Regions from separate parts of the Mesorhizobium sp. M0239 genome, predicted to be linked through region 2. Evidence: predicted binding sites of a transcription regulator. Region 2 holds the regulator's gene; the other holds the start of a gene.

Region 1 (3,415 bases), on a different contig from region 2:
CGCGGCGAGCAATGTGTCTTCGAGGGAGGATTTCATGGGTCGAGATTACCTGAAACGGAGGTTCTTGCGCGACAATTGTTCGATCGAACTGCAGCCCATCAGCTTCATGCCGCGTTCGATCTCGACCCGCATCTGCTCAAGCGCCCGTTCGACGCCGGGCTGGCCCGCCGCCGCGAGCGGGAACAGATAGTAGCGTCCGACGCCGACGGCCTTGGCACCCAGCGACAGCGCTTTCAGCACATGCGTGCCGCGCTGCACGCCGCCATCCATGATGACGTCGATCCTGTCGCCAACGGCGTCGACGATCTCGGCAAGCTGATCGAACGCCGCCCGCGAGCCATCCAGCTGCCGCCCGCCATGGTTCGACAGCACGATGCCGCTGCAGCCGATGTCGACGGCGCGTCTTGCATCCTCCACCGACATGACGCCCTTGAGGCAGAACGGACCCGACCAAAGCTTGACCATCTCGGCCACGTCGTCCCACGTCATCGACGGGTCTAGCATCTCGGTGAAGTAGCGGCTGATCGACATCGTGCCGCCGCCCATGTCGACATGCTCGTCGAGCTGCGGCAGCTTGAACCCCTCATGGGTGAAATAGTTGATCGCCCAGGCCGGCTTGAGCGCGAACTGTGCCATTCCGGCGAGATTGAGCTTGAAGGGAATGGCAAAGCCGGTGCGTTTGTCGCGCTCGCGGTTTCCCCCGGTGATGCTGTCGACGGTCAGCATCATCACCTCGACGCCGACCGCCTTTGCGCGCTGCATCATCGCCCGGTTGAGGCCGCGATCCCGGTGGAAATAGAACTGGTAGACCTGTGGGCTGCTGCTGATGCCGCGCGCCTCCTCGAGGCTGACGGTGCCAAGCGAGGAGACGCCGAACATGGTGCCGTATTTGGCGGCGGCCCTGGCGACCGCGCGCTCACCCTGATGGTGGAACAGGCGCTGCAAGGCGGTCGGCGAGCAATAGAACGGCATCGCCAGCTTCTGGCCCATGACCGTCACCGACATGTCGACCTCGCTCACTCCGCGCAGCACGTTGGGAACAAGGTCGCAGGTCTCGAAGCTTTCGGTGTTGCGGCGATAAGTGACCTCATCGTCGGCCGCGCCGTCGATGTAATTGAAGATCGGCCCGGGCAGCCGCTGCTGTGCCATCCGCCGGAAATCGGAAAAGTTGTGACAGTCGCTGAGCCGCATCATCGAATTCCAAAGGCCATGGCGGGACGAGCTTCTCGCCACCGTTCGATGCGTCGAATATCAACCTGATGCCGCCATGCCAACGGACTAATTGCCGAACTTTCGCTTGAGCACTGGTGCAGACGGAAAAGGAGCGCCTGAAGCGCCCCTTCCCGTCTGACCCGGCCGACAAAGATTACATGCCGAGATCGGAACGAAGCTCGGCTCTGGCCACTTCATATTCAGCCTTGAAGTCGTCCCGGTTGAGCAGGACCGCGGCAATAACGCTGCCGGAAATCTTGCCCATCTCGACGTCGGACGCATAGTGGATGCCGCCGACCTCGCGGTTGTGGGCGTATTCGGCCGCACGCGCCATGATCTCGGCGCGCTTTTCCGGGACCATGTCGGACAGGATGATGCCCATCATCGTGCCGACGGTGGCATGGCCGGACGGCCAGGAACCGGAGCTCGACAGCTTGACCGCCGGCTTGACGAGATCGCTGAGCTGATGCGGGCGCGGGCGCTTCCAGACATCCTTGGCCGGGTCGACGACAGCCCCTTCGGTAGCCACCACGCGATCGAAGAAAGCGCTGAATTTCGGCAGCGTTTCCTTGTTGAATTTCGGCCCCATGACGTCGGCAAAGCGCCAGACATTCTCCTCGGCATCGGCCACCGCGCTGGCGACCATCTCCGGGGTGCGCGTCACCTGCAGCGTCAGCACCTCGCCGAGTTCGGCCTTGGTCTGCGCCGAATCGTTTGCCGGCGGCGGCGGCAGGATCATCGTCAGGTCGACGTCCTTGTTGGTGACGAAGGGCTGGGCGTCTTCCGCTTGCGCTGCCGAGCCGAGGATGAGCAGCAACAGGCCTGCCGCGAGCGATGCGTATCTTTTCATAAATGCGATCCTTTGATGAGAGCAGCACAGGATCGCCGGATGCGATGACGGCCATGTGACATGACCAGCCTCCGGAAATGCAAAAGGGCGCCTCACGGCGCCCTTCGCGATCACTTGATTGTGTGGCCTAGTGGGCCACGCCTTCCCACACCTTGCGCTTGGTGAGATAGACCAGCGCGCCGAACAAAAGCAGGAACACCAGAACGCGAAAACCGGTCTTCTTGCGGTCTTCCATATGCGGCTCGGCCGCCCACGCCAGGAAGGCGGAGACGTCGCGGGAATACTGGTCGACGGTCTGCGGCGCACCGTCATCATAGGTCACCTGGCCGTCGGAGAGCGGCTTGGGCATTTTCAGCGACACGCCGGACATGAAGTACGGATTGTAGTGGGTGCCTTCCGGGATCACCATGCCGGCCGGCGGCGTCTGGTCGTAGCCGGTCAGCAGCGAGTGGATATAGTCGGGACCGCCGGCATCGTATTGTGTGAAGATGTCGAAGACGAATTGCGGAAAGCCGCGCTCGACGCCGCGCGCCTTGGCCAGCAGCGACATGTCGGGCGGGGCAGCGCCGCCATTGGAAGCAGCAGCCGCTTCCTCATTGGCGAAGGGCGGCGGGAAATGGTCGGACGGCTTGCCGGGACGGTCGAACATGTCGCCGGCATCGTTGGGGCCGTCATGGATTGTGTACTCGGCCGACAGCGTCTTGATCTGCGCATCGGAATAGCCGAGGTCCGACAGCGTGCGGAACGCCACCAGGTTCATCGAATGGCAGGCCGAGCAGACTTCCTTGTAGACCTTGAGGCCGCGCTGCAACTGCGCCTTGTCGTAAGTGCCGAATGGGCCGGTGAAACTCCAGTCCATTTCCTTTGGCTCGTCGATCGGGAAATGCGTCGGATTGGCCACATTGTGTGCCTCTTCGGCGGCGATCGCCCGAGTGCCCGCGGCCCCAGCGGCGACCGCCACGAGGCCGATCAGCGCCAGCGAGGTGAGAATCTTTTTCATGCCAAATCCCCTTAGATTCTCTACCCGCTCAGCCTTTGGTTTCCGGAGCCGCCGTAGCGCCCGCCGGATGTCCGCTGCCGCCCTTGTTCTTCTCGAGCACCGCCTCGGTGATCGAGTTCGGCAGCCGTCGCGGCGTCTCGATCAGGCCGAGCACCGGCAGCGCGATCAGGAAGAAGGCGAAGTAGAACAATGTCGCCATCTGCGCCATGAACACATAGCTGCCTTCGGCCGGCTGCGAGCCCAGCCAGCCAAGCAGGATGGCATCGGCCACGAACAACCAGAAGAACAGCTTGTACCAGGGCCGGTAAACGGCCGAGCGTACCTTCGAAGTGTCGAGCCACGGCACCAGGAAC
Region 2 (3,415 bases):
ATCCACGGATTGGCCAAGCGCAAGGCCGACATGGACCAGATCGTAGAGTCGAGCCTGAAGAAGGCGGCGATCTGGAACGAGGTCAAGGACCGTTTGCAAGAACCTGGCACGGGTCTTTCCGGTGGCCAGCAGCAGCGTCTGTGCATTGCACGCGCCATCGCCGTGTCACCCGAGGTGATCCTGATGGACGAACCGTGTTCGGCGCTCGACCCGATCGCCACCGCTCGCGTCGAGGAACTGATCGACGAACTGCGTCAGAACTATACCATCGTCATCGTCACCCATTCGATGCAGCAGGCAGCGCGCGTGTCGCAGCGCACCGCGATGTTCCATCTAGGCTATCTGGTCGAGGAGGGCGCCACCGACAAGATGTTCACCACCCCCGACGACAAACGCACCCAGGACTACATCACCGGCCGGTTCGGCTGAGCTCAGGCATACGAGGGACGAAGATCATGGGTGAACATACCGTCGCATCTTTCGATGAGGATCTGGAGCAGATCAGCCAGCTGATCCGCGACATGGGCGATCTCGCCCGCTCGATGGTCAGTGGCTCGACCAGGGCTTTGCTCAATTCGGACAATGCGCTGGCGCAGCGCGTGGTTTCCGATGATGCCATCATGGATGCACGCCAGCGCGAGCTGGACGATCGCGCCATCACGCTGATCGCCAAGCGCCAGCCAATGGCCAACGATCTGCGTGCGGTGGTCGGTTCGATCCGCATGGCCGGCGACCTTGAGCGCATCGGCGACCTTGCCAAGAACATCGCCAAGCGCGTCGGCACTGTCGGGCTGAGTGTCACGCCGCACGACCTTTCGCATTCGATCGACGCGATGGCGCAACTGGTGCTGATCCAGGTGCAGGGGGTCGTCGACGAGTACGCCGCCGCCGACCCGGCAGCGCTTGCCACGCTCAGAAACAATGACGAACGCATCGACGTCAAATACACCTCGGTGTTCCGCGAGCTGCTGACCTACATGATGGAAGATCCCCGCAACATCACGGCGTGCACGCACCTGTTGTTCTGCGCCAAGAACCTCGAGCGGATCGGCGACCACGTGACCAACATCGCCGAAAATGCCTACTATGTTTTGACCGGCACGCAGCTGCCAGCCAATCGTCCGAAGCAGGACGAGACGGCAATGTCCGCGCCAGCGGCATAACAGGGGTGACCAGCCGATGATCGCACCACGCATCATGGTGGTGGAGGATGAGGAGCCGCTAGGCGTGCTGCTCCGCTACAATCTTGAATCCGAAGGTTACCAGGTCGAGGTGGTGACGCGCGGCGACGAGGCCGAAATCCGGCTGCAGGAGAACGTTCCCGACCTTCTCGTGCTCGACTGGATGGTGCCGGCGGTTTCCGGCATCGAACTCTGCCGGCGCCTGCGAATGCGCCCAGAGACCGAGCGGCTGCCGATCATCATGCTGACCGCGCGAGGCGAGGAAAGCGACCGCGTGCGCGGCCTGTCGACCGGCGCCGACGACTATCTGGTCAAGCCGTTCTCGACGCCGGAGTTCATGGCCAGGGTCAAGGCGCTGCTGCGCCGGGCCAAGCCGGAAGTGCTGTCCAGCGTGCTAAAGGTCGGCGACATCGTGCTCGATCGCGAGTCGCACCGGGTCTATCGCAAGAAGAGCGAGATCCGGCTCGGGCCGACCGAATTCCGCCTGCTCGAATTCATGATGCGCCACCCCGGCCGCGTGTTCTCGCGCAGCCAGCTGCTCGACAATGTCTGGGGCGAGACGATTTACATCGACGAACGCACTGTCGACGTGCACGTCGGCCGGCTGCGCAAGGCGGTCAACAACGGCCGCATGCCTGATGTCATCCGCACCATCCGTGGGGCGGGTTACGCGATCAGGGAAGACTAGGTGGCTGTTCCGTCCCGATAGATCGTGACCGGGAAAACTCGATTAGCACGTGGTCGCCAACAGCCGCGAAGAGTGGAATGTTGCACTCGTCTCATCGATGGGGAGCGAGCACGTGACGCTTTGGCCCAAATGCGGTCATTCGAAACCTGATGAGGATGACCGCTCTTGGCGGTACGTCGCCATCTTGCCCGCAGACTCCGACCAGAAAGCCATGCAAGAATAAATTTGAGTTAACTTAGATATACGTTCGTTAAACGACGTGTGTTCTGCATAAATATACGATTTTACTAAATTGCTTCAATTTACATTGAGCCATCACCTCCTTATTCATTATCCGCCTTCCGATTATTGCGGTCTCGGATCGAATGACGATTCCGTGGAACGATCTCGTTCCTTGCAGCGTTGCTTTGGGAGCGGTCGCCGGACCTTTGACCAGGTCGGACACCATGAGGAAGGATTTCTGATGAGCACGGTCTTAAACGCCAAAGGCATCCCTCTTGCCTACACCGGCGCTTCCACTCATTGGTTCTCGGCCACCGGGTCTGGACCGGAACTGCATGGCACCTCCGGCAACGACTCCTTCTGGGGAGACACCGGCGTCACTGTCACGATCCACGGTGGCGCCGGCGACGACTACTATCATCTCTATTCCACCAACAACAAGGTGGTCGAGGATCCTGGGGCAGGGATCGACACGATCGACACATGGATGAGCTACAAGCTCCCTGACAATTTCGAGAACCTCGTCGTTACCGGCACCAACCGATTTGCGTTCGGAAATGCGTTGGACAACATCATCAAGGGCGGGTCAGGTCACCAGACGCTGGATGGCGGCAAGGGAAATGATGTCCTGATCGGCGGCGATGGCGCCGATACTTTCGCCATCTCCAAAGGTAATGGAAGCGATCTTATCTTCGATTTCGGTGCGACCGATGCGCTCCGCCTTAACGGCTACGATTTCACTTCGTTCGATGCCGTCCGTTCACAGATGGTCCAAGTGGAATCGAACGTGATGCTGAACCTCGGATCCGACGAAATCCTGGTGTTCAAGAATACGACCATCGACAAGCTGCAGCCCACCCAGTTCGAACTTCCGATAGACAAGTCCGCAATGACGCTGTCCTTCTCCGACGATTTCAACACGCTGAGCCTTCGGGACGGGCAGGACGGCACCTGGAATTCCAATTTCTGGTGGGGAGCGCCGAACGGCAGCACGTTGAGCAGCAATGGTGAGTTGCAGTGGTATATCGACGCCAATTATGGCCCGACGAGTTCGGTCCATCCGTTCAGCGTTGAGAACGGCGTCCTCACCATCACCGCCGCGCAGGCGCCGGAGGACATCAAGCCTCTGATCAACAACTACGAATACACCTCGGGGATCCTGACGACCCACGACACCTTCTCGCAAACCTACGGCTATTTCGAAATGCGGGCGGATCTTCCTGAAACAGCCGGAGCCTGGCCGGCGTTCTGGCTGCTTCCGGAGGACGGATCGTGGCCGCCGGAGCTGGACGTTGTCGAAACGCGCGGCCAGGACCCGAACACG

Evidence for each region. The regulator PhoB, encoded in region 2, activates phosphate uptake and scavenging genes when phosphate is short. The targets are predictions, from matches to a motif close to TGTCATNNANCTGTCAT.
Region 1: NKI99_RS07935 (acid phosphatase) is a predicted target of PhoB. The motif match lies at 2,107-2,123, and genes of this name have one in related genera.

Annotation. Positions count from the first base shown of each region.
Region 1 is NZ_JAMYSG010000006.1:132,976-136,390, forward strand. Features, by position in the region: gene NKI99_RS07925 (adenine phosphoribosyltransferase) at 1-36, opposite strand, end outside; gene NKI99_RS07930 (alpha-hydroxy acid oxidase) at 46-1,191, opposite strand; gene NKI99_RS07935 (acid phosphatase) at 1,367-2,062, opposite strand; gene NKI99_RS07940 (cytochrome c1) at 2,190-3,062, opposite strand; gene NKI99_RS07945 (cytochrome b) at 3,091-3,415, opposite strand, start outside.
Region 2 is NZ_JAMYSG010000019.1:68,226-71,640, forward strand. Features, by position in the region: gene pstB (phosphate ABC transporter ATP-binding protein PstB) at 1-429, shown strand, start outside; gene phoU (phosphate signaling complex protein PhoU) at 456-1,163, shown strand; gene phoB (phosphate regulon transcriptional regulator PhoB) at 1,180-1,869, shown strand; gene eglC (endo-1,3-1,4-beta-glycanase EglC) at 2,333-3,415, shown strand, end outside.